DNA from 4 places in the Bradyrhizobium sp. LTSPM299 genome. Region 1 is predicted to be linked to each of the others. Evidence: predicted binding sites of a transcription regulator. Region 1 holds the regulator's gene; each other region holds the start of a gene.
What was found. Region 1 encodes PhoB, which activates phosphate uptake and scavenging genes when phosphate is short. Its sites were predicted from a motif close to TGTCATNNANCTGTCAT; they were not measured.
Positions count from the first base shown of each region.

Region 2: a site for PhoB is predicted at 1,846-1,862, ahead of UP10_RS38900 (UDP-2,3-diacylglucosamine diphosphatase). Genes of this name have one in related genera too.
Region 3: a site for PhoB is predicted at 3,451-3,467, ahead of phnF (phosphonate metabolism transcriptional regulator PhnF). Genes of this name have one in related genera too.
Region 4: a site for PhoB is predicted at 2,031-2,047, ahead of UP10_RS01715 (OprO/OprP family phosphate-selective porin). Genes of this name have one in related genera too.

Region 1 covers NZ_JYMU01000058.1:13,812-19,084, forward strand. The annotation lists gene UP10_RS29135 (aspartate aminotransferase family protein) at 1-955, opposite strand, end outside; gene UP10_RS29140 (GcrA family cell cycle regulator) at 1,438-1,947, shown strand; gene phoB (phosphate regulon transcriptional regulator PhoB) at 2,114-2,824, opposite strand; gene phoU (phosphate signaling complex protein PhoU) at 2,878-3,594, opposite strand; gene pstB (phosphate ABC transporter ATP-binding protein PstB) at 3,606-4,427, opposite strand; gene pstA (phosphate ABC transporter permease PstA) at 4,424-5,269, opposite strand.
Region 2 covers NZ_JYMU01000090.1:42,952-48,224, forward strand. The annotation lists gene UP10_RS38895 (glycosyltransferase family 4 protein) at 1-1,013, opposite strand, end outside; gene UP10_RS38900 (UDP-2,3-diacylglucosamine diphosphatase) at 1,010-1,822, opposite strand; gene thiD (bifunctional hydroxymethylpyrimidine kinase/phosphomethylpyrimidine kinase) at 2,103-2,900, opposite strand; gene UP10_RS38910 (Lrp/AsnC ligand binding domain-containing protein) at 3,031-3,276, shown strand; gene UP10_RS38915 (class I SAM-dependent methyltransferase) at 3,292-3,912, shown strand; gene UP10_RS38920 (TetR/AcrR family transcriptional regulator) at 3,951-4,556, opposite strand; gene UP10_RS38925 (hypothetical protein) at 4,682-5,273, shown strand, end outside.
Region 3 covers NZ_JYMU01000016.1:11,921-17,193, forward strand. The annotation lists gene phnD (phosphonate ABC transporter substrate-binding protein) at 1-730, shown strand, start outside; gene phnE (phosphonate ABC transporter, permease protein PhnE) at 813-1,697, shown strand; gene phnE (phosphonate ABC transporter, permease protein PhnE) at 1,694-2,542, shown strand; gene phnF (phosphonate metabolism transcriptional regulator PhnF) at 2,696-3,421, opposite strand; gene phnG (phosphonate C-P lyase system protein PhnG) at 3,527-3,988, shown strand; gene phnH (phosphonate C-P lyase system protein PhnH) at 3,993-4,601, shown strand; gene UP10_RS10525 (carbon-phosphorus lyase complex subunit) at 4,605-5,273, shown strand, end outside.
Region 4 covers NZ_JYMU01000006.1:138,761-144,033, reverse strand. The annotation lists gene UP10_RS01720 (winged helix-turn-helix transcriptional regulator) at 1-287, shown strand, start outside; gene UP10_RS01715 (OprO/OprP family phosphate-selective porin) at 357-1,967, opposite strand; gene UP10_RS01710 (DegQ family serine endoprotease) at 2,262-3,671, shown strand; gene UP10_RS01705 (replication-associated recombination protein A) at 3,730-5,013, shown strand; gene UP10_RS01700 (hypothetical protein) at 5,065-5,273, shown strand, end outside.

The DNA of each region.
Region 1 (5,273 bases):
CGACGACGGAGGCGAGCTTCTGCTTGAGCAGCAGCGACATCCGCTGCACGTGATCGAAGAAGCCGGGCTTGAGCATGACGTCGAGCACGGCGTTGGCCGCCGCCACCGCGAGCGGATTGCCGCCGAAGGTCGAGCCGTGCGAGCCCGGCGCCATACCTGCCGCGGCTTCCGCGCTTGCCAGCACCGCGCCGATCGGGAAGCCACCGCCGAGCGCCTTGGCGAGCGACATCACGTCGGGTGTGACGCCGGTGCGCTTGTAGGCGAACAGATCGCCGGTGCGGCCCATGCCGGTCTGCACCTCGTCGAACGCGAGCAGCAGGCCGTGCTCGTCGCAGAGCTGGCGCAACGCCTTGAAGAAGGCATGTGGCGCGGAGCGCACGCCGCCCTCGCCCTGCACCGGTTCGATCAGGATGCCAGCGGTGTGCGGTCCGATCGCCTTCTTGACGGCTTCGATGTCGCCGTGCGGCACCTGGTCGAAGCCGTCCATCGGCGGGCCAAAGCCCTCGAGGTATTTGGCCGAGCCGGTGGCGGCGAGCGTCCCCAGCGTGCGGCCATGGAAGGCGCCTTCGAAGGTGATGATGCGGTAGCGCTCGGGATGCCCCTTGGAGAAGTGATAATGGCGGACCAGCTTGATCACGCCCTCCATCGCCTCCGCGCCGGAATTGCAGAAGAACACGAAGTCGGCGAAGCTCTGCTCGCAAAGCCGCGCGGCGAGCTTCTCGCCGTCCGGGCTCTTGAACAGGTTCGACATGTGCCAGAGCTTCGTCGCCTGCTCCTGCAGCGCCGCGACCAGATGCGGGTGCGCGTGCCCAAGGGCGTTCACCGCGACACCGGAGGTGAAGTCGAGATAGCGGTCGCCATTGGTTGCGATCAACCAGGCGCCCTCACCGCGCTCGAAGCCGAGATCGACCCTGGCGAAGACGGGAAGCAGATGCGACGCTGCGCTGTTGGTCATGACCATCACTGACGGGTTTGAGGCCGACAATTGCCGCGCGCCTTGACGCCAACACGACAACAGCCAGCTTCGGAAAACAAAACGTGCCGCCTTTTCGGGCGGCACGTACGGGCATTCTATGCTGCGGGCAGTAACTGTCAATCGCCGGAAGCGGCCTTCCTGCGGTCCGAATCGAGCGCAATCCGGAGCATTCCGGTGCGGTGGAAAAGTGGAATTGCAATGCATAAGTGTGGGAACATGTGGACGCGCGACCGCGGACTCTTGCGCCAGAGTCACGCCATATTGTAGCGTTTGGGCTGTCGGGTACGACATCTCGTGCGGTAGTACTGGACCCCTTAAGTAGCCTTTCGTTCTGCGTAGACGTTCGGGCGCATAGGCGTGCCCGGCGAGGGCCAAGGGATTCTGACCGCAGGAGTTTTTCGAGATTTGGCTCGCAGCACCGCTCCAAGGATTGGCCGGTGCTAGGCGAAGGGATGAATGTGATGACTGTATTGACCTGGTCCGACGATCGCGTCGAGCAGCTGAAGAAGCTCTGGGAATCCGGCCTGTCCGCCAGCCAGATCGCGGCGGAACTTGGCAATGTGACGCGAAATGCCGTGATCGGCAAAGTGCACCGGCTCGGCCTGTCCGGCCGTGCCAAGGCGCCTTCCGCGGCCGCGCCGCGGCAACGCAAGGCACGTCCGGCGCAGCATATGATGCGGGTGGCGCGCCCGGTGTCGCGCGGCAACACCGCGCTGGCCCACGCCTTCGAGGTCGAGATGGAGGCCGATCCGGTCACCTACGACAACGTCGTGCCGATGAGCCAGCGGCTGTCGCTGCTCGAGCTGAACGAGGCAACCTGCCATTGGCCGGTCGGCGATCCGTCGAGCCCGGATTTCTTCTTCTGCGGCGGCAAGGCGCTCGGCGGCCTGCCCTATTGCGCACATCACTCGCGCATCGCCTACCAGCCGGCGAATGATCGCCGGCGGCCGGCGCCCAAGCCGACGCGGTAGGTAAGCCGACTCCATCCACGGCGTCATCCCGGCGAAAGCCGGGATCCATAACGACCGACGCGAGTGGTTGTGCCCCGCTGGGGCTCCAGCGTATTCCAACAATCAAGATTTGTGGTTATGGGCCCCGGCTTTCGCCGGGACGACAATTGTGAAAGCTCGCGCGGCCTTACTGCTGCGGCTCGGCCTTGGCAAAACGGTCATCCAGCGCGTAGCCCGCGCCGCGCACGGTGCGGATCGGATCCTGCTCGCGGCCCGGATTGAGCAGCTTGCGCAAACGGCCGATATGCACGTCGACGGTGCGCTCGTCGATATAGATGTCGCGGCCCCAGACGCTGTCGAGCAATTGCTCGCGGCTGAACACGCGGCCGGGATGCTCAAGGAAGAACTCGAGCAGCCGATACTCGGTCGGGCCGAGATCGATCGGCCGGCCGGAGCGCGCGACGCGGCGCTTCTCGCGATCGAGCTCGATGTCGCCATAGGTCAGCACGGTCGCAAGCCGCTCCGGGCTTGCCCGGCGCAGCAGGCCCTTCACCCGCGCCAACAGCTCCGGCACCGAGAACGGCTTGACGATGTAGTCGTCGGCGCCGGTGGCAAGGCCCCGTACCCGCTCGCTCTCCTCGCCGCGCGCGGTCAGCATGATGATCGGCAGCTGCTTGGTCTCGGGCCGCGCCCGCAGGCGGCGGCACAGTTCGATGCCGGAGAGGCCCGGCAGCATCCAGTCCAGCACCACGAGATCGGGAATGCGCTCCTTCAGCCGCGTGTCGGCGTCGTCGCCGCGGCCGACCGTCTCGACGTCATAGCCTTCCGCGTCGAGGTTGTAGCGCAACAACGTCGTCAGCGCTTCTTCGTCTTCGACCACCAGAATGCGTGCGCTCATCGCTTTGTGTTCTCTCTCTCTGTCTTGATCCGTTGCCCTGACGCGAACCGAAATTAACTGCCCGGAACCGTGGTGGCGAAATTGGTCATGTCGCCCTTCGGACGCTTGTCCATGATTTGCTGGCCTTCGATCATGTAGAAGACGGTTTCCGCGATGTTGGTGGCGTGGTCGCCGATCCGCTCGATGTTCTTGGCGCAGAACATCAGATGGATGCAGAACGAGATGTTGCGCGGATCTTCCATCATGTAGGTCAGCAGTTCGCGGAACAGCGAGGTGCAGATCGCGTCGACCTCCTCGTCGCCCTTCCAGACCGCCATCGCCGCCGGCAGATCGTGCGCCGCATAGGCGTCGAGCACCGACTTGACCTGCGACAGCACGAGATCGGTCATGTGCTCCAGGCCGCGGATCAGCTTGAGCGGCTGGAAATCGCTCTCCAGCGCCGCGACGCGCTTGCCCATGTTCTTGGCGAGGTCGCCGATCCGCTCGAGGTCGGTGGCCACGCGCATCGCGCCGACGATCTCGCGCAGATCAATCGCCATCGGCTGGCGGCGCGCGATGGTCAGAACCGCGCGTTCCTCGATGACGCGCTGCAGGCTGTCGATCTCGATGTCGGCGGCGACGACACGCTTGCCGAGCGCGACGTCGCGGCGGATCAACGCATCGACCGACTCGGTGATCATGCGCTCGACCAGGCCGCCCATCTCGGCGACCAGGCGGGTGAGTTCCTGCAGGTCGCTGTCGAACGCCTTGGCGGTATGTTCAGAAGCCATGTGTTATCTCCTCAACCGAACCGGCCGGTGATGTAATCCTGGGTACGTCGATCGCTCGGCGAGGTGAAGATCTTGTTGGTGTCGTCGAACTCGATCAGTTCGCCGAGATACATGAAGGCGGTCTTGTCGGAGACGCGCGCCGCCTGCTGCATGTTGTGGGTGACGATCGCGATCGTGTAGTCCTCGGACAGCTCCTGGATCAGCTCCTCGACCTTGGCGGTCGAGATCGGATCGAGCGCCGAGCACGGCTCGTCGAACAGGATCACTTCGGGCCGCACCGCAACCGTGCGCGCGATGCACAGGCGCTGCTGCTGGCCGCCGGAGAGCGAGAGGCCCGAGGCGTTCAGCTTGTCCTTGACCTCGTTCCACAGCGCGCCGCCGCGCAGCGCCTTCTCGACGCGGTCGTCCATCTCGGACTTCGAAATCTTCTCGTAGAGGCGGATGCCGAAGGCGATGTTCTCGTAGATCGTCATCGGGAACGGCGTCGGCTTCTGGAATACCATGCCGACCCGCGCGCGCAGCAGATTGAGGTCGAGCTTGGCGTCGAGGATGTTGGTCTGGTCCAGCATCAGCTGGCCGACGGCGCGCTGACCCGGATAGAGATCATACATCCGGTTGAAGATGCGCAGCAAAGTCGACTTGCCGCAGCCGGACGGGCCGATGAACGCGGTGACGCGGTTGGTGCCGAGCGTCAAATTGATGTTCTTCAGCGCGTGGTGCTCGCCGTAATAGAAATTGAGGTTGCGCACCGTGACCTTCGGCGGCGCATCCGGCAGCGGCGAATGCGGAGCAACATGGCTCGGGGGATTCGTCGAAACGGAGAGCTCGGTCATTTTGTGGCCCTTTCGGCACCGAGAATGCGCGCGCCGATATTGAGGGCGAGCACGGTGAAGGTGATGAGCAAAGCACCGCTCCAGGCCAACTCTTTCCAGTAGGCATAGGGGCTCTGCACGAAATTGTTGATGGTCACCGGGAGGTTGGCCATCGTCTTGGTCAGGTCGAGGCTGAAGAACTGGTTCGACAGCGCGGTGAACAGCAGCGGCGCGGTCTCGCCGGCGACGCGGGCGGTCGCCAGCAGCACACCGGTGATCAGACCCGATCGCGCGGCACGATAAGCGATCCGCTTGATCACCAGCGAGCGCGGCAGGCCGAGCGCGGAGGCCGCTTCGCGCAGCGGATTGGGCACCAGCAGCAGCATGTCCTCGGTGGTGCGCAGCACGACCGGGATCACGATGACCGCGAGCGCAAGGCAGCCCGCGAGCGCCGAGAAGCCGCGCATCGGCACCACGACGGCGCCATAGACGAACAGGCCGATGATGATCGAGGGCGCGCTGAGCAGGATGTCGTTGATGAAGCGGATCACCGAGGTGAGCCGGTCATTCTTGCCGTATTCGGCGAGATAGGTACCGGCGAACAGGCCGAGCGGCGCGCCGATGCCGACACCGATCACGGTCATGATGATCGAGCCGACGATGGCGTTGAGTAGGCCGCCGTCGGTCGAGCCGGGCGGCGGTGTGTTCTGGGTGAAGAGCTGAACGCTCAGGCCGGCAAGGCCGTTGTAGAGCAGCGTTGCCAGGATCAGCGCCAGCCAGGTGACACCGAACACCGCGGCGCCGAGACAAAGCAGGCGGACGATGACGTCGACGCGGCGGCGGGATTTGTAGATCGGGTTCATGGCG
Region 2 (5,273 bases), on a different contig from region 1:
TCGTCCGGCAGGGCGGGCCGGACATTCGTGGCACGGTCGATGAACACCCGGGCGGAGGCCTGCCAGGTATGAAGCGCGGCAAAATCGACACAGGCCTGACGCGGAATGCTCAAGGCTTCCAGGCAGGCATGGCGCAAATCCTCGTCGAGCACGCCAACCGGGGCGGCACCGATCACGTCGCGGGGGCCAGTGACCGGAAAAGCGGCAACCGGCAGCCCGCTCGCCAGCGCCTCGAGCAGCACGAGGCCAAAGGTGTCGGTCCGGCTCGGGAACACGAACACATCGGCGGCGGAATAGATCTCGGCCAGTTCCTCGCCATGGCGGGCGCCGAGGAACACGGCTTTCGGGTATTTGCGTTCCAGCGACGCACGTGCCGGACCGTCGCCGACCACGATCTTGGTGCCGGGCAAATCGAGATCGAGGAACGCCTCGAGGTTCTTCTCCACCGCCACGCGGCCGACGCTGAGGTAGACCGGTTGCGGCAGGCAGAGATCGACATCGCGCGGATGGAACAGCCCGGTATCGACACCGCGCGACCACAGCACCACGTTGCGGAAGCCGCGCTGGCGCAGCTCGCTGGCCAGCGCCGGCGTCGCCGCCATCACCGCCTGGCTCGGCTTGTGGAACCAGCGCAGCGCGCGCCAGATCCAGGATTCCGGGATCGGCGAGCGCGCGGAGACGTATTCGGGAAAACGGGTGTGGAAACTCGTCGTGAACGGCAGGCCGTGCTTGCGGCAATGACGGCGGACCAGAAGCCCGATCGGGCCTTCGGTCGCGATGTGAATGCTGTCGGGCCTTGCCGCCTCGATCAGCCTGGCAATCTTCGCCGGGCTCGGCAGCGCGAGCCGGAGATCGCGATAGCTCGGCATCGCGAAGGTGCGGAACGAGTCCGGCGTCAGGAAACTCACCTCGACGCCAAGCGATTTCGCCGCCTGCGCCATCATGGTCAGCGTGCGGACCACCCCGTTAACCTGGGGATGCCACGCATCGGTCGCGACCAGGATATGCGTCATGCAGCGCGTGCCGTGACTCGCGGAAGCGGCGCAACGCGGCGCTCCGGGTCGGTCCAGGTGATGATCTCGAAGCTGCCGTCTTCGTTTTCGGCAAGTGCCGTGCAGCTCTCGACCCAGTCGCCGCAATTCATGTAGCGGATGCCGTGCTCGTCATGAATCGTCGCGTAGTGGATATGGCCGCAGATCACGCCGTCGCAGCCGTGGCGTCGCGCTTCGCCCGCCAGCGTGGACTCGAACGCGCCGATATAGTTCACCGCCTTCTTGACCTTCAGCTTGGCCCATTGCGACAGCGACCAGTACGGTACGCCGAACATGCGGCGGAAGAAATTGACGAAGCGATTCATCTGGATCGCGAAGTCATAGGCCTTGTCGCCGAGATGGGCGAGCCAGCGCGCGTTCTGCACCACGAGATCGAAGATGTCGCCGTGGATCACCAGATAGCGCTTGCCGTCGGCGCCGGTGTGGACGGCGTTTTCCACCACGTCGATGCCGCCGAAATGCGTGCCGTAGAAATTGCGCAGGAACTCGTCGTGGTTGCCCGGGACGTAGATCACCTTGGCGCCTTTGCGCGCCTTGCGCAGCATCTTCTGCACGAAGTCGTTGTGGGTCTGCGGCCAGTACCAGTTCGACTTCAGCGCCCAGCCATCGACGATATCGCCAACCAGATAGATCGTGTCGGCGTCGTGGGTCCGGAGGAAGTCCAGCAGACGGTCGGCTTGCGAACCGCGGGCTCCGAGATGAACGTCGGAGATGAACAAAGTGCGAAAGCGCCGCTCGGGGCTTTCTTCACTCGAGGAGTCACTTCCCATGCCTGTGCACCTAACAGATTCCTGTGACAAGGCGATGACGATCCCCGTGACCGAAGGCCCCATAAACCTTAACGAGAATCAGTTGCACGCCCCTCCACAGCGGATAACAGCGCGATGCGACAATCTGGCGACATGAGGTGCGTGAGCAAATGGAACATTGCGCGGGAACATCCATCCCCGTCATTGCGAGGAGCGACAGCGACGAAGCAAGCCATCTCTCAGCGCTTGGAGATATGGATTGCTTCGCTTCGCTCGCAATGACGATCCGGGCTACCGGACCTCAATAAAACTTGTGGAAATGATGCACGGGTCCGTGGCCGTGCCCGACAGCAAAACGGTCCGCCGCTGCGATCGCTTCCGTGATCCACGCCTTGGCGTTGCGCACCGCGGTTTCCAGGTCTTCGCCCTTCGCGAGCCCTGCCGTGATCGCTGACGACAATGAACAACCGGTGCCGTGGGTGTTTGGTGTGGCGATGCGCGGCGCGGTAAGCGCAATGGTGCGCTCACCGTCGATTAGATAGTCGATGCTGTCAGCGCCGTGCCCGTGGCCGCCCTTGACCAGCACCGCGCGGCATCCCGCAGCCAGCAAGCGGCGGGCCTGGCTCTCAACGGCGGCCTCGCTCTCGGCGACCGGTTCGTCCAGCAGGGCCGCGGCCTCGGGCAGGTTCGGCGTGATCAGCGACGCCAGCGGAAATAACCTCGCCTTGAGCGCGTCGACCGCCTCAGCCGCAAGGAGGCGGTCGCCCGAAGTTGCGACCATCACGGGGTCGAGCACGATGTGGCGCGGCGACCAGCGTTTCAGCCCATCGGCGATCGCCGCGATCGTCTCGGCCTGCGCCACCATGCCGATCTTGACCGCGCCGACGGCAAGGTCGGAAAACACCGCGTCGATCTGCGCGGTGACGAACGCCGCGGGCACCAGGTGAATTCCGCTGACGCCTGTGGTGTTCTGCGCCGTCAGCGCCGTGATCACGGAGGCGCCGTAAACACCGAACGCCGCAAAGCTCTTCAGGTCGGCCTGGATGCCCGCGCCGCCGGAGGAGTCCGAGCCCGCGATGGTGAGCGCGATCGGCGTCATCTGATGACGTAAGGGGCTGATATCAAAGGGTTCATGGCCTGTCCTAGCGCGCCCGCCCATCAGCATCAAGTTGGCTTGCCTTGGGCCTCCGTTTTTGGCCTATTGTCGCCAAATCCCCGGAGACACAGCGATGGTTCCCTTCTTCGTCCAGATCAAGTGCAAGCTCGGCCAGTCCTACACCGTCGCCAACGCGCTGGCGGAGGCCGAGATTGCGTCGGAGATCTATTCCACCGCGGGCAATTACGATCTCTTGGTCAAGTTCTACGTCGACCACGACACCGACATCGGTCATTTCATCAACGAGAAGGTCCAGGTGCTCCCTGGTATCCAGGACACCCTCACCATCATCACCTTCAAGGCGTTCGGCGCGAAGTAGACCAGAGGCACCTGATTGGGCAGCGACGATCGCAAGAGGTTGGTTGCCGCCGGATATGATGCGATCGTCGACGCCTATCTCGGACGGTTCGGCGTCTCCGAGGTGCGCGACCGCAAGCTCGCTGAGATTGCGGATGGATTGTGCGTCGGCGCGCGGGTGCTTGATCTCGGATGCGGCGCTGGAGTGCCGGCTGCCCGTGACCTGACAGCGCGCCGTTTTGAGGTCACCGGCGTTGACGGCTCGGCGCGCCAGATCGAACACGCACGGCGCAATGTACCGAATGCGCGGTTCATCCATGCCGACATGGTGAGCGTGAACTTTCCACCTGCGTCATTTGAGGCGATCGCGGCGTTCTACTCGATCACGCACGTTCCGCGAGAGGAGCATGCAATGCTGCTGGAGGGTATCGCACGCTGGCTGACGCCGGGAGGACGATTTGTTGGCAGCTTTGGTGCTACGCCGGCCGAGGATTGGACCGGCGACTGGCTCGGAACGACCATGTTCTTCAGCCACCATGATGCGGAGACGACAAAGCGGCTTGTATCGGATGCAGGCCTTGCGATCACAAAGGCAGAGGTCATTCAGCAAGACAACGAGGATGCCCGTTTCCTCTGGATTACGGCATACAAGCCTTGAGAACACCTGCCGATTTGGCAGGCCCGCGCCACAAGCCGCTAGGCGTCCGGCGCCGAGTCGATCAGCGCCTTCAGGAACGTGACGACGATCCGGCCGCTGCGGCTGACTTCGCCGCCCCTCGACAATAGTGCCATGCCGCGGCCCAGGGCGATGAAGCCGGTGGCGATTTCCATGGCATCGGCGGGCACCTGCTTGCCGAGCAATTCGAACAGGCGCGTCACCAGCACGCCCAGTGCACGGCGGTGCTTGCGGTTGAGGTCGTTATAGCCTTGCGCGAACGTCGGACTGCGCAGCGCCTGCAATTGCAACTCGATCGCCAGCACGGCGAAGCCGGGATCCGAATTGGCGGTGGCGGCCCATTTTTCAAGGCCCGCCATCACCTTCGCGGGCTCACCCGACGCCTGCCCCAGCACGCCTTCGATTTTTGCGCGCTCCTCGGATTGGTGCCGTTGCACCAGTTCCAGCAGGATCGCCTCCTTGTCGGGAAAATTCGAATAGAACGCGCCCTGCGAAAATCCGGCTGCGTCGGCGATGTCGCGCACCGAGGCCTGCGCAAATCCCTTCTTGATGATCTCCTCGCGCGCCGCCTCGATCAGGAGATTCCTGGTACGCGCCTGACTTTCCTCGCGATTTAACCTGGGCAACGGATCGGACTCCTGAATCCCTGAAATACCATTTGATTTTCAAATATCATCTGCTATCTAATTTCAGATAGCAATTGATATTTGTAAATCGCGAGTCGGCTGGACGCGCAGGGAGTAGCTATATCATGCAGACCAGACCATTGGACCGTACGCTCGCCATCCTGGCGACGCTGGCGGCGTTGACCGTCGCCGCCATGGTGATCGGTATCATCACCACCAGGGGTTCGCAGGACTTCTTCCAGACCGCCCGCTCCACTGATGCCTATGGCGCGTATCTGGAGACCCCCCTGGTGCCGTTCGGTCTGCGGCTCAATCTCGGGCTCGATAATCTCTTCATGATCTTCTACGGCGCATTCTTCATCGTGCTGGCCGCCCGGCTGCGCACGATGCTGGACCCCTATCTGCTGGGCGCCGCGCTCGCCTCCATGATGCTCACGGTTGTCCTCGATTGCGTCGAGAACCACCACATCATGACCATGGTGCATGCGATCCAGAACCGATTGCCGCTGTCGCCGGCCGACGGCGAGCTTCAGATGATCGCCTCCCAGGTCAAGTTTCACGCCAGCTATCTCGCGGTCCTGCTGTTCTCGTTCGGCTTCCTGCAGTTCGGCAGGCTCGGCAGGACCATCGCGGTGGTACTGTGGTGTTACATCCCGTTCGGGGTCCTGATCTCGGTGACGCCGGTGGAGCAGGCCAAGCCGCTGGTGCTGGGACGGA
Region 3 (5,273 bases), on a different contig from region 1:
CGTCGCCAACGACTATGCGGCCGTGATCGAAGGCCAGCGCGCCGGCAACATCCAGATCGGCTATTACGGCCCGGCGTCGTTCGCGCGCGCCCGTCTCACCGGCGTCAAGACGGATGCCTTCGTGATCGACGTCAACGCCGACGGCTCGAAGGGCTATTATTCGGTGTTCTACGTGCTCGCCAAGAGCCCGTACCAGAAGATCGAGGACCTCAAGGGCAAGAATCTCGGCCTTGTCGACCCGAACTCGACCTCCGGCAACAACATGCCGCGCTTCAAGCTGAACCAGATGGGTATCGATCCGGACGCCTATTTCTCCAAGGCGATCTTCACCGGCAGCCATGAGAACGCCGTGCTGGCGCTGGCGCAGGGCACCGTCGACGTCGCCGCCAACTGGTGGAACGCCGATGACGACTCCAACCTCACCCGCATGCTTAACAAGAACATGGTGAAGTCGAGCGACGGCACGCCGCTCAAGAAGGAAGACTTCCGCATCATCGTGAAGTCCGACCTCATCATCAACTCGCCCTACGCCTATCTCGAGAGCCTTCCGGACGACATGAAGGCCGCGATCAAGCAGGCGTTCCTCGATGCCGCCAAGAAGGATCCGGAAGCGTACAAGAAGCTCTCCGACGGTAAGAACCTGCCGTGGCAGCCGATCACCAACGCCGATTACGACAAGACCATCGAGCTGATCAAGTTCGTGGACAATCTGCGCAAGAAGGCGTCCTGATCGATCGCCGCAAACGAATTGGGCCGGGTTGGATAACCCGGCCCTTTTCCGTTCAACCCTTAAGGCAGATCGGCCCGCGTCGATGGCGACCGCCATATCTATTCTTCCGGCCCAGCAACTTGCGGTGCTGAATGACGCCTATCGCAAGGCGGTGGCGCGCAAGCGGCTGAAGATGACGATCGCCGCTGCGGTGTTTTGTGCAGCGCTGCTGATTGCCGCTATTGGCGCCGAGGTGAACCTGCGCACGCTGTTCACCTATTTCGGCAATTTCATCAGCTATTTCGACCGCATCCTCACGCTCGATTCCGGCGCGCGGGTCTGGACCGATCCGGCCGAGTGGTTCTGGGGCTGGAAGAAGTGGCTGCGGATGCTCGGCGAGACGTTGCTGATCAGCTATGTCGGAACGCTGATCGGTGCGGTGTTCGCCTTTGCGCTGAACTTCTTCGCCGCGCAGAACACCTCGCCTTCGCGGTGGTTGCGCTTCGCGGTGCGTCGTCTGCTGGAATTCGCCCGCACCGTGCCCGGCATCGTATTCGCGTTGATCTTCGTCATCGCCTTCGGTCTCGGACCGATGGCCGGCGTACTCGCGATCGCGATCCATTCGACCGGCGCGCTTGGAAAACTGTTCGCCGAGATCGTCGAGAACGCGGACATGAAGCCGGTCGAGGGCATCCGTTCCACCGGCGCGAGCTGGCTGTCCTGCATGCGCTTTGCCGTGCTGCCGCAGGTCGTGACCGGCTATGCCAGCTATGCGCTGCTGCGATTTGAGGTCAACGTCCGCGAAGCGTCTGTGATGGGCTTTGTCGGCGCCGGCGGCATCGGTCAGGAGTTCGTGGTCGCGATCCGCAAGTTCTACTATTCCGATGTCAGCGCCATTCTCGTCACCATCATCGTCACGGTCTTCATCATCGATATCTCGACGGGTTGGCTGCGCAGCCGGCTGTTCGGCAAGGAGGCGCGCCGATGAGCCAATTACCGAAGCCGGACACTGAGCAACTACGCGCGAAATATCCCGATGTCTTCGCCCGGCCAGCCTCGGCGCGGCTGGCGATGCCGGCAATGATCGCAGCCGCGCTCGCGATCTTTGTGTTCGGGCTGGTCGATCTCGACTTTTCGGCATCGAAGCTGATTTCGGGGGTGAGCCAACTCGGTTGGATCACCATGATGATGATCCCGCCGAATCCGGGCTCATCGTTTCCGCTCTATATGCAGGCACTCGGCGAGACGCTGTCGATTGCGCTGCTCGGCACCACGCTCGCCGCGATCCTGGCGCTGCCGGTGAGCCTGCTGGCGGCGCGTAACATCATTCCTTCGAACCTGATCCGCTTTCCGGTGCGCCGCTTCCTGGATTCGATCCGCGGCGTCGATACGCTGATCTGGGCACTGGTCTGGATCAACGTCGTCGGCCTCGGCCCGTTCGCCGGGGTGCTGGCGATCATGGTGTCGGACTTCGGTGCGTTCGGAAAGCTGTTCTCGGAGGCGATCGAGGGCGCCGACCGCAAGCAGGTCGAGGGCATCCGCGCCTCCGGCGGCAGCGTGCTGCATGAAATCCGTTTCGGCCTGCTGCCGCAGGTGTTGCCTGTTATTGCGGGGCAGGTGCTCTATTTCATCGAGTCGAATACGCGTTCGGCCACCATCATCGGCATCGTCGGCGCCGGCGGCATCGGCCTGCAACTGGCCGAGCAGATCCGCGTGCTGGAGTGGCAGAAGGTGTCGTTCCTAATCCTGATGATCCTGATCGCGGTCGCCGCGATCGATTTCATCTCGAGCAAGCTGCGCTTTGCGATCATCGGACAACGGGCGGTGGCCTAGAGAGTCACCTCGCCCCGCACTTGCGGGGAGAGGTCGGATTGCGAAGCAATCCGGGTGAGGGGGCTATCCCCGTATTCAAATCCATCGAGTTTGCGGAGGCAGCCCCTCACCCCAACCCTCTCCCCGCAAGAGCGGGGCGAGGGAGAAATCACCTCAACTGTTCTCCACCAGAAACTCGACGCGCTCCGCGGCAAAGCGCGAGCGCTTGGTGACCAGCGGCTTGTCCGCGGGATCCACGTCGGTGGAAACCACCACCAGCACCGGGCGGCCCAGCGCGAGATCGAGCCGCGCGGCGTCGGTGGCGTCGGCAATCGCCGCGGTGATCCGGGTCGAGGAGCGCCGGTAATCCCTGACGCCGTAATGCGCCAGCAGCTTGGTCATCGAGCGGACATTGGCGAACACGCTGCCGGCATCGGGAAACCGTTCGGCTGACAGCCAGGTGGTGGAGACGCAGATCGGCGTGCGGTCGGCGAGCCGCACTGACTCGATCCGGATCAGTGGAGCGCCGATCTTGAGCCCGAGTTCGCGCGCGATCTCGCGGGTGGCGACGTCGTCGCCGGCATCGATCAACTGGCCGCGCGGCTCGTGGCCGCCGGCGCCGACGATCTCGGAAAACCGCGTGCGTGAGCGCAGCGGATAGGCGAGGCGCTGGGCCTCGACATAAGTGCCGCTGCCGCGCTCGGCGCGCACCAGGCCGCGTTCGGCGAGCGCTGCGAGCGCGCGCCGTACCGTGTGGCGGTTGACGCGATAGGTCTCGGCGATCTCCACCTCGCCGGGCAGCTTTTCGCCCGCGGCAAAGCGACCGTCGGCGATGCCGCGCTCGATGCCATCGGCGACTTGCCGCCACAAGGCGACGCCGGAACTCTCCTGCATGCTCATGCCGCGGTGATACCTAGAAATCGTCGATTTGTCACGAAACAGTCATGGCGTTCCGCTATCAAGTTGTCTAGTATCATAGACAACTTGATTCAGGCAAGGTTGCTCATGGATTCGATGGTGCGGAACAGCAAAGAGGCGCAGCGCAAGGCCGCGATGGCGGTGCTGGCGCATTCCGGCGCTACCGAGATCGCGGGACGGCTCGCTGATATCACGGTGCCGGCGCATGAGAACCTGCGCGAGCCGGAGAACGGGCTCGTGATGGTGCGCGGCCGGATCGGCGGCGACGGTGCGCCGTTCAATCTCGGCGAAGCGACGGTGTCGCGTGCGGCGGTGCGGCTTGCGACCGGCGAGGTCGGCTTCGGTTACACGCTCGGCCGCGACAGCGAGAAGGCGCAGATGATCGCGCTGTGCGACGCCATGGTGCAGTCGGCGGACTTGTCCGGCGAGGTGGAGGCGAAGGTGATCGCGCCGTTGCGCGCTGTCATGATCACCGAACGGAGCCGCAAGGCCGCGGAGACGGCGGCGACGCGGGTCGATTTCTACACCATGGTGCGCGGTGAGGGGTGATGTGATGACGACATTTGCCGAACTGCCCGCAGGATTTGCCGACAAGGTGTTGTCGGCCCAATCGACCTTCCGCTCGGTGATGGACGCGATGGCGCGCCCGGGCAGCGTCCAGCGCATCACCGCCACGGCGGGAACGCCCGCCGGCATGATGCGCGGCTCGGCTGCGATCGCGCTGACGCTGTTCGATCACGATACGCCGATCTGGCTCGATGCCGCGATGTCGACGACCTCTGATGTCGCCAGGTGGCTCAAGTTCCATACCAGCGCGCCCGTGATTGCGGATTCGTCGATCGCCAACTTTGCGCTGATCGGCGATGCGGGAAGTCTGCCGGCGCTCGATCGTTTCGCATTCGGCAGCAACGAATATCCGGACCGTTCGACCACGCTGATCCTGCAGGTCGACAGCCTGACGCAAGGGCCGACCTTCGAATTGAAGGGCCCGGGCATCGATGGCACTGCGCTGTTGCAGGCGATGATCCGGCCGCGCGATCTGTTCGAGCGGCTCACCATCAACGAAGCCTTGTTTCCGCGCGGCATCGATGTCGTGCTGGTCCATGACGATGCGATTGTCGCGATCCCCCGCACCACGCGGCTGATCACAAGCGGAGCGTAAGCGATGTATGTAGCCGTCAAGGGAGGCGAACGCGCCATCGAGAACGCCCACCGCCTGCTCGCGCATGAGCGGCGCGGTGACCGCGATGTGCCTGATATGTCGCTGGCGCAGATCGCCGAACAGCTCTCGCTCGGCGTCGACCGCGTCATGACCGAGGGTTCGCTCTACGATCGCGAGCTTGCGGCGCTTGCGATCAAGCAGGCGCGCGGCGACATGATCGAGGCGATCTTCCTGGTCCGCGCCTTCCGCGCCACGCTGCCGCGCTTCGGCGCCACCGAGCCGGTCAACACCGGCGAGATGCAGGTGCAGCGGCGGATCTCCTCGACCTTCAAGGACATTCCGGGCGGCCAGATCCTGGGGCCGACCTTCGACTACACCCACCGCCTGCTCGATCCGCAGTTGGCCGAGGGTTTTGTTCCGGAGCAACCGATGACGTCGGAGGCATCGCAGGCGGCGACGCCGCGTGTCACCGACATCCTCGGTCGCGACGGTCTGATCGAGACATCGCCGCAGGCGGAGGCCGATGCTCCGGTCGGCGACCTCACGCGCGAGCCGCTGAATTTTCCGGCCGATCGTGACCTGCGGCTGCAAAACCTCGCGCGCGCCGACGAGGGCTTTCTGCTCGCGCTCGGCTATTCCACGCAGCGCGGCTATGGCCGTAACCATCCGTTC
Region 4 (5,273 bases), on a different contig from region 1:
GCGGCACCCAGCGCTTCGGCGAGTTGCGGCGGCGGATGCCGGGCATCACCCAGCGCATGCTGACCAAGCAGCTGCGCGCGCTGGAGGACGACAATCTCGTGATCCGCAAGGTCTATGCCGAAGTGCCGCCGCGGGTTGAATACACGCTGTCCGAACTCGGCGAGAGCCTGCGCCCGGTGATCGATATCCTGAAAGCCTGGGGCGAGAGCCATCAGGAGCGACTGTCCTGCGCGCCGGCGCCGGCGCCGGCACCGGACGCGGTGCGGAAGCCGAAGCAGGCGGCCTGAGCCGCGCCGCGATCGTGACCGGGAGCAGGGTGCCGCTCCCGGCCTTATTATGACTGGCCACCGGCCGCGTCAGAACGCGATCTGCGTGCGCATCGCCACAGCGTCGAACTTCGAGCCCACATCGGCGGTCGAGATCGGGGATGCCTGCTTGCCGATGGTGCCATGCAGGTAGTCCAGCATGAACCGGACGTTGCCGTTGACGTACCAGTTCAGCGCGGCGGTGTAGATGGTCTGCCGTCCGCCCGCGATGCCGGCCGCCGTGGCGAGCTGATCGTTCAGGTTCATCTGGCTCACGCGTCCGGCGATTTCCCAGGCGCCCCAGCCGCCGCTGGCCAGCGAGAACGGATCCGCCGGCTTGATGCCGCCATAGGAGGCCGTCGCCGGATTGTAGGCGCGCGTCTCGCCGGTCAGCACGTAGCCGACTTGCGCGTAGCCGCCGTCGAATTTCAGGCTCGGCGCGCCGAACGGCGGCAGTCCGGTGTTCGCAGTGCGGTCGACATTGAACCAGTAGTACTCGCCCTGCGCGATGAACGAGCCGTAGGTGGCTGCTGCTTCGACGCCGTAGACCTGTGCCCCGGAGACATTGGCGATCGCGCCCGTCGAAATCAGCGTCGTCGGATCGATGCGTAGCTCGGGCCGGTCGCTCAGCGTAAGGGTCTGCGCCTGCGTCACCAGGTTGCGCGGCGGCTGGATCAGCCACTCCGCATCGGCGCCGATATGCACCGAGTAATTCTTGCCGCTGATCGGGTTGCCGGCGATACGGACGACCCCGCCATATTGCTCCGATGTTCCGGGCGGCGAGACGGTGGACGCGGAGTGGATCGCGCCCGTGGTCGGTCCGGTCACATAGCCGCCGACCCAGAGCTGATCGTTCCACCAGCGGGTGCCGAAGGTCGAACGGAAGTCGCCGGCTGCGATATTTTGTGCGATGATGCCAACCGAGGCACGCTCCATGAAGAGAATGTCGTTGGAGCTGGTGGCTTCGTCCATGGTCCACGGCAGGTCCATGATGCCGCCTTCGATCGCCATCTTGCCGCCGAACGGCTTGAATCCGGTGTAGCTCAGATAGGCATTTTCGACGCCCGCCGTCGCGCCGCCCGGAAGGAAGCCGACCGCAGTCGCGCCCGCCGCGCCGGTGCCGCCGAAGCCGTCGGCGGTGCCGCCGAAGTCGTAGATCAGCGCGTAATTCCAGTCGCCGAAGAATTTGCCGATGACACCGATGCGCGCGCGGCGGAGATTCTCGCCGTCGTCGAGCTTCTGAGGCGACGTCCCGGCCGTATCGGGGCGATAGTTATAACCTCCGACGTCCCAGTGCACGCGGCTCGTGATTGCGATGCAGTTCTGCTCGTCCGCGGTGCAGATCGTCGGTCGATTGTTCGGCATCGACACCACGACCCCGAACGGCGCGACCGGACCCTTGACCGGAAGCGCGGCGTTGGCGTTGGCGACGGTCGCAGCCTTTGCATCTGCCGCCTTCGCGTGGGCGTTCGCGGTGGCCGCGGTCGCGGTGTTTGCGTTGGTCTGCTGCTGCAGTTTGTCGAGCTTCTGCTCGAGCATGTGGAGCTGCTGCTTGAGCAGCGCGATCTCGGCGTTGCTGCCGGACGATTCGGAATGCGCGGGCGAGGCGGCCAGAGCCCCTGCCAAGCCTATGACGATTGCACCAACCCTTGTCGCACCCATGTTATGCTCCCCTGTTGCGTTGGAATTCCCCACTCACCGAAACCTGAGTCGTAGAAGTGCATCGTGACTGACGCACGACAGCGCACGAAGCGATCACGGTTCCGCTTGTTGTACACACGCAACAGGCGAGGCCGCGCAGTGAGATGACATGGATCATATAAGTTTGGCGGTGGCCTGCAATCCGTCTGCGTCGGGTTTTGCACCGGCCGGCCGGGGTACGAGATATTGAACCGAATACCCTTCATTTGCCGCGCGAACGCGCCTATATTCCGGCGTTTTCCGCGAGAGGTGAGAATGCTCGGATCTGTCCGCTTTGCTGCTATTGCCGCCCTTTGCACGCTGACCTTCTCGGCGAGTCTTTGCTACGCCCAGACCCAGGACCGCCGCGTGCCATCCTCGCAGGCGGAGCTGCGGCTGTCCTATGCGCCGATTGTGCAGCGGGTGCAGCCGGCGGTGGTCAACGTCTACGCGGCCAAGACCGTGCAGGTCCGCAATCCGTTCCTGGACGATCCGATCTTCCGCCGCTTCTTCGGCGCGCCGGGACAGCAGCCCGAGCAGATGCAGCGTTCGCTCGGCTCCGGCGTGATGGTCGATGCGTCCGGCCTCGTCGTGACGAACAATCACGTGATCGAGGGCGCCGACCAGGTCAAGGTCTCGCTCGCCGACAAGCGCGAATACGAGGCCGAGATCGTGCTGAAGGACAGCCGCACCGACCTTGCGGTGCTCAGGCTGAAAGACACCAAGGAGAAGTTCACGACGCTGGACTTCGCCAATTCCGATGAGCTGTTGGTCGGCGACGTGGTGCTCGCGATCGGCAATCCGTTCGGCGTGGGCCAGACCGTCACGCACGGCATCATCTCGGCACTGGCGCGCACCCAGGTCGGCATCACCGACTACCAGTTCTTCATCCAGACCGATGCCGCGATCAATCCCGGCAATTCCGGCGGCGCGCTGGTCGACATGACCGGCCGGCTCGCCGGCATCAACACCGCGATCTTCTCGCGCTCCGGCGGCTCGCAGGGCATCGGCTTTGCCATCCCGGCCAACATGGTGCGCGTGGTGGTGGCCTCCGCCAAGAGCGGCGGCAAGGCGGTGAAGCGGCCGTGGCTCGGCGCGCGCCTGCAGGCGGTGACGCCCGAGATCGCCGAGACGCTGGGGCTGAAGCTGCCGAGCGGCGCGCTGGTCGCCAATGTCGCACCGAACAGCCCGGCGTCGCGTGCGGGGCTGAAGCTTTCCGACCTGATTGTCGCGATCGACGGGCAGGCCATCGATGATCCCAATGCGTTCGATTATCGCTTTGCGACCCGTCCGCTCGGCGGCAGCGCGCAGATCGACGTGCAGCGCGGCGGCAAGGCCGTGAAGCTCACCGTGGCGCTGGAGACCGCGCCCGACACCGACCGCGACGAGATCGTGCTGACCGCGCGGTCGCCGTTCCAGGGCGCCAGGGTCGCCAACATCTCGCCCGCGGTGGCCGATGAGCTGCATCTCGATGCCGGGGCCGAGGGCGTCGTGGTGACCGATCTCGCCGACGACGCTACCGCAGCCAGTGTCGGCTTCCAGAAGGGCGACATCATCCTCGCGGTCAACAATGAGAAGATCACGCGGACCAGCGACCTCGACAAGGCCTCGAAGACCGGGACGAGGGTCTGGCGCATCACGCTGGTGCGCGGTGGCCAGCAGATCAACGTGACGCTCGGCGGATGAGCCCCAAGTGAGCCCAAAGCAACCGCGCGACGCTGCCAATTTGTTCGCCGCGGCGGGGATGGAGCAGGACGCTCCGCGACCGCTGCCGGACCGGCTGCGCCCGCGATCGCTCGCCAATGTCGTCGGCCAGGACCACATCCTCGGTCCCGACGGCGCGCTGACCCGCATGCTCGAGACACGCACGCTGGGCTCGCTGGTGTTCTGGGGACCTCCGGGCACCGGCAAGACCACGGTGGCGCGGCTATTGGCCGATGCCACCGAGCTGCATTTCGAGCAGATATCGGCGGTGTTCTCCGGCGTTGCCGACCTGAAGAAAGTGTTCGACGCTGCGCGCGGCCGCCGCGAGACCGGCAAGGGCACGTTGTTGTTCGTCGACGAGGTGCATCGCTTCAACCGCGCGCAGCAGGATTCTTTTCTGCCTGTGATGGAAGACGGCACGGTGGTGCTGGTCGGCGCCACCACCGAAAATCCGTCGTTTGAACTCAACGCGGCGCTCTTGTCGCGCGCCCGCGTGCTGGTGTTTCACTCGCTCGATTCCGCCGCGATCGAAAAACTGTTCGCCAATGCCGAGAAGATCGAGGGCAGGGCGCTGCCGCTCGATGTGGAAGCCCGCGCGGTGCTGGTGCGGATGGCTGATGGGGACGGCCGCGCGTCGCTGACCCTGGCGGAGGAGGTCTGGCGGGCCGCGCGCAAGGACGAGGTGTTCAACGCCGAGCAGTTGCAGGAGATACTGCAACGCCGTGCGCCGATCTATGACAAGTCCGCCGACGGTCATTACAATCTGATCTCGGCGCTGCACAAGTCGGTGCGCGGCTCGGATCCGGACGCTGCGCTGTATTATCTCGCCCGCATGTTCGATGCCGGCGAGGATCCGCTGTTCCTGGCGCGGCGCGTGGTGCGGATGGCGGTGGAGGACATCGGGCTTGCCGATCCGCAGGCGCTGGCGGTCTGCAACGCCGCCAAGGATGCCTATGACTTCCTCGGCTCGCCGGAGGGTGAGCTCGCGATCGCGCAGGCCGTGATCTATCTCGCCACCGCGCCTAAATCGAACGCAGCCTACGCCGCGTTTGGCGCTGCGATGCAGGCGGCGAAGCAGAATGGCTCGCTGCTGCCGCCGAAGCACATCCTGAATTCGCCGACCAAATTGATGAAGTCGGAAGGCTACGGCTCGGGCTATCAATACGACCACGACATGCCGGACGCGTTCTCCGGTCAGGACTATTTCCCGGAAGCGATGGGGCGCCAGACCTTCTACGATCCGCCCGACCGCGGTTTTGAACGCGAGATCCGCAAGCGGCTGGACTATTGGGCCAAGCTGCGGGCGCAGCGCGGAAACGGCTGACACTTCCCTGAAATAGCCTTATGATATGCCAGCAACCTCTGGAGGTGCCGCGTGGATAATGTCTGGCTGACCGCTGCCATCGTCGGCGTGCCACTTCTCGCCGGTCTTGGTCTGATCGGGGCATTGGTGCGCAGGATCCTCAACAATCCTGACATCCCCAATGGCGTCGCAGCCGTGCTTGGTGTTGCGGCGTTGCTGTGCGTCGCGCCGACCATCCTCAATCTCGCCATCAAGCTGCCCGGCGGCACCGAAGTCAGCCT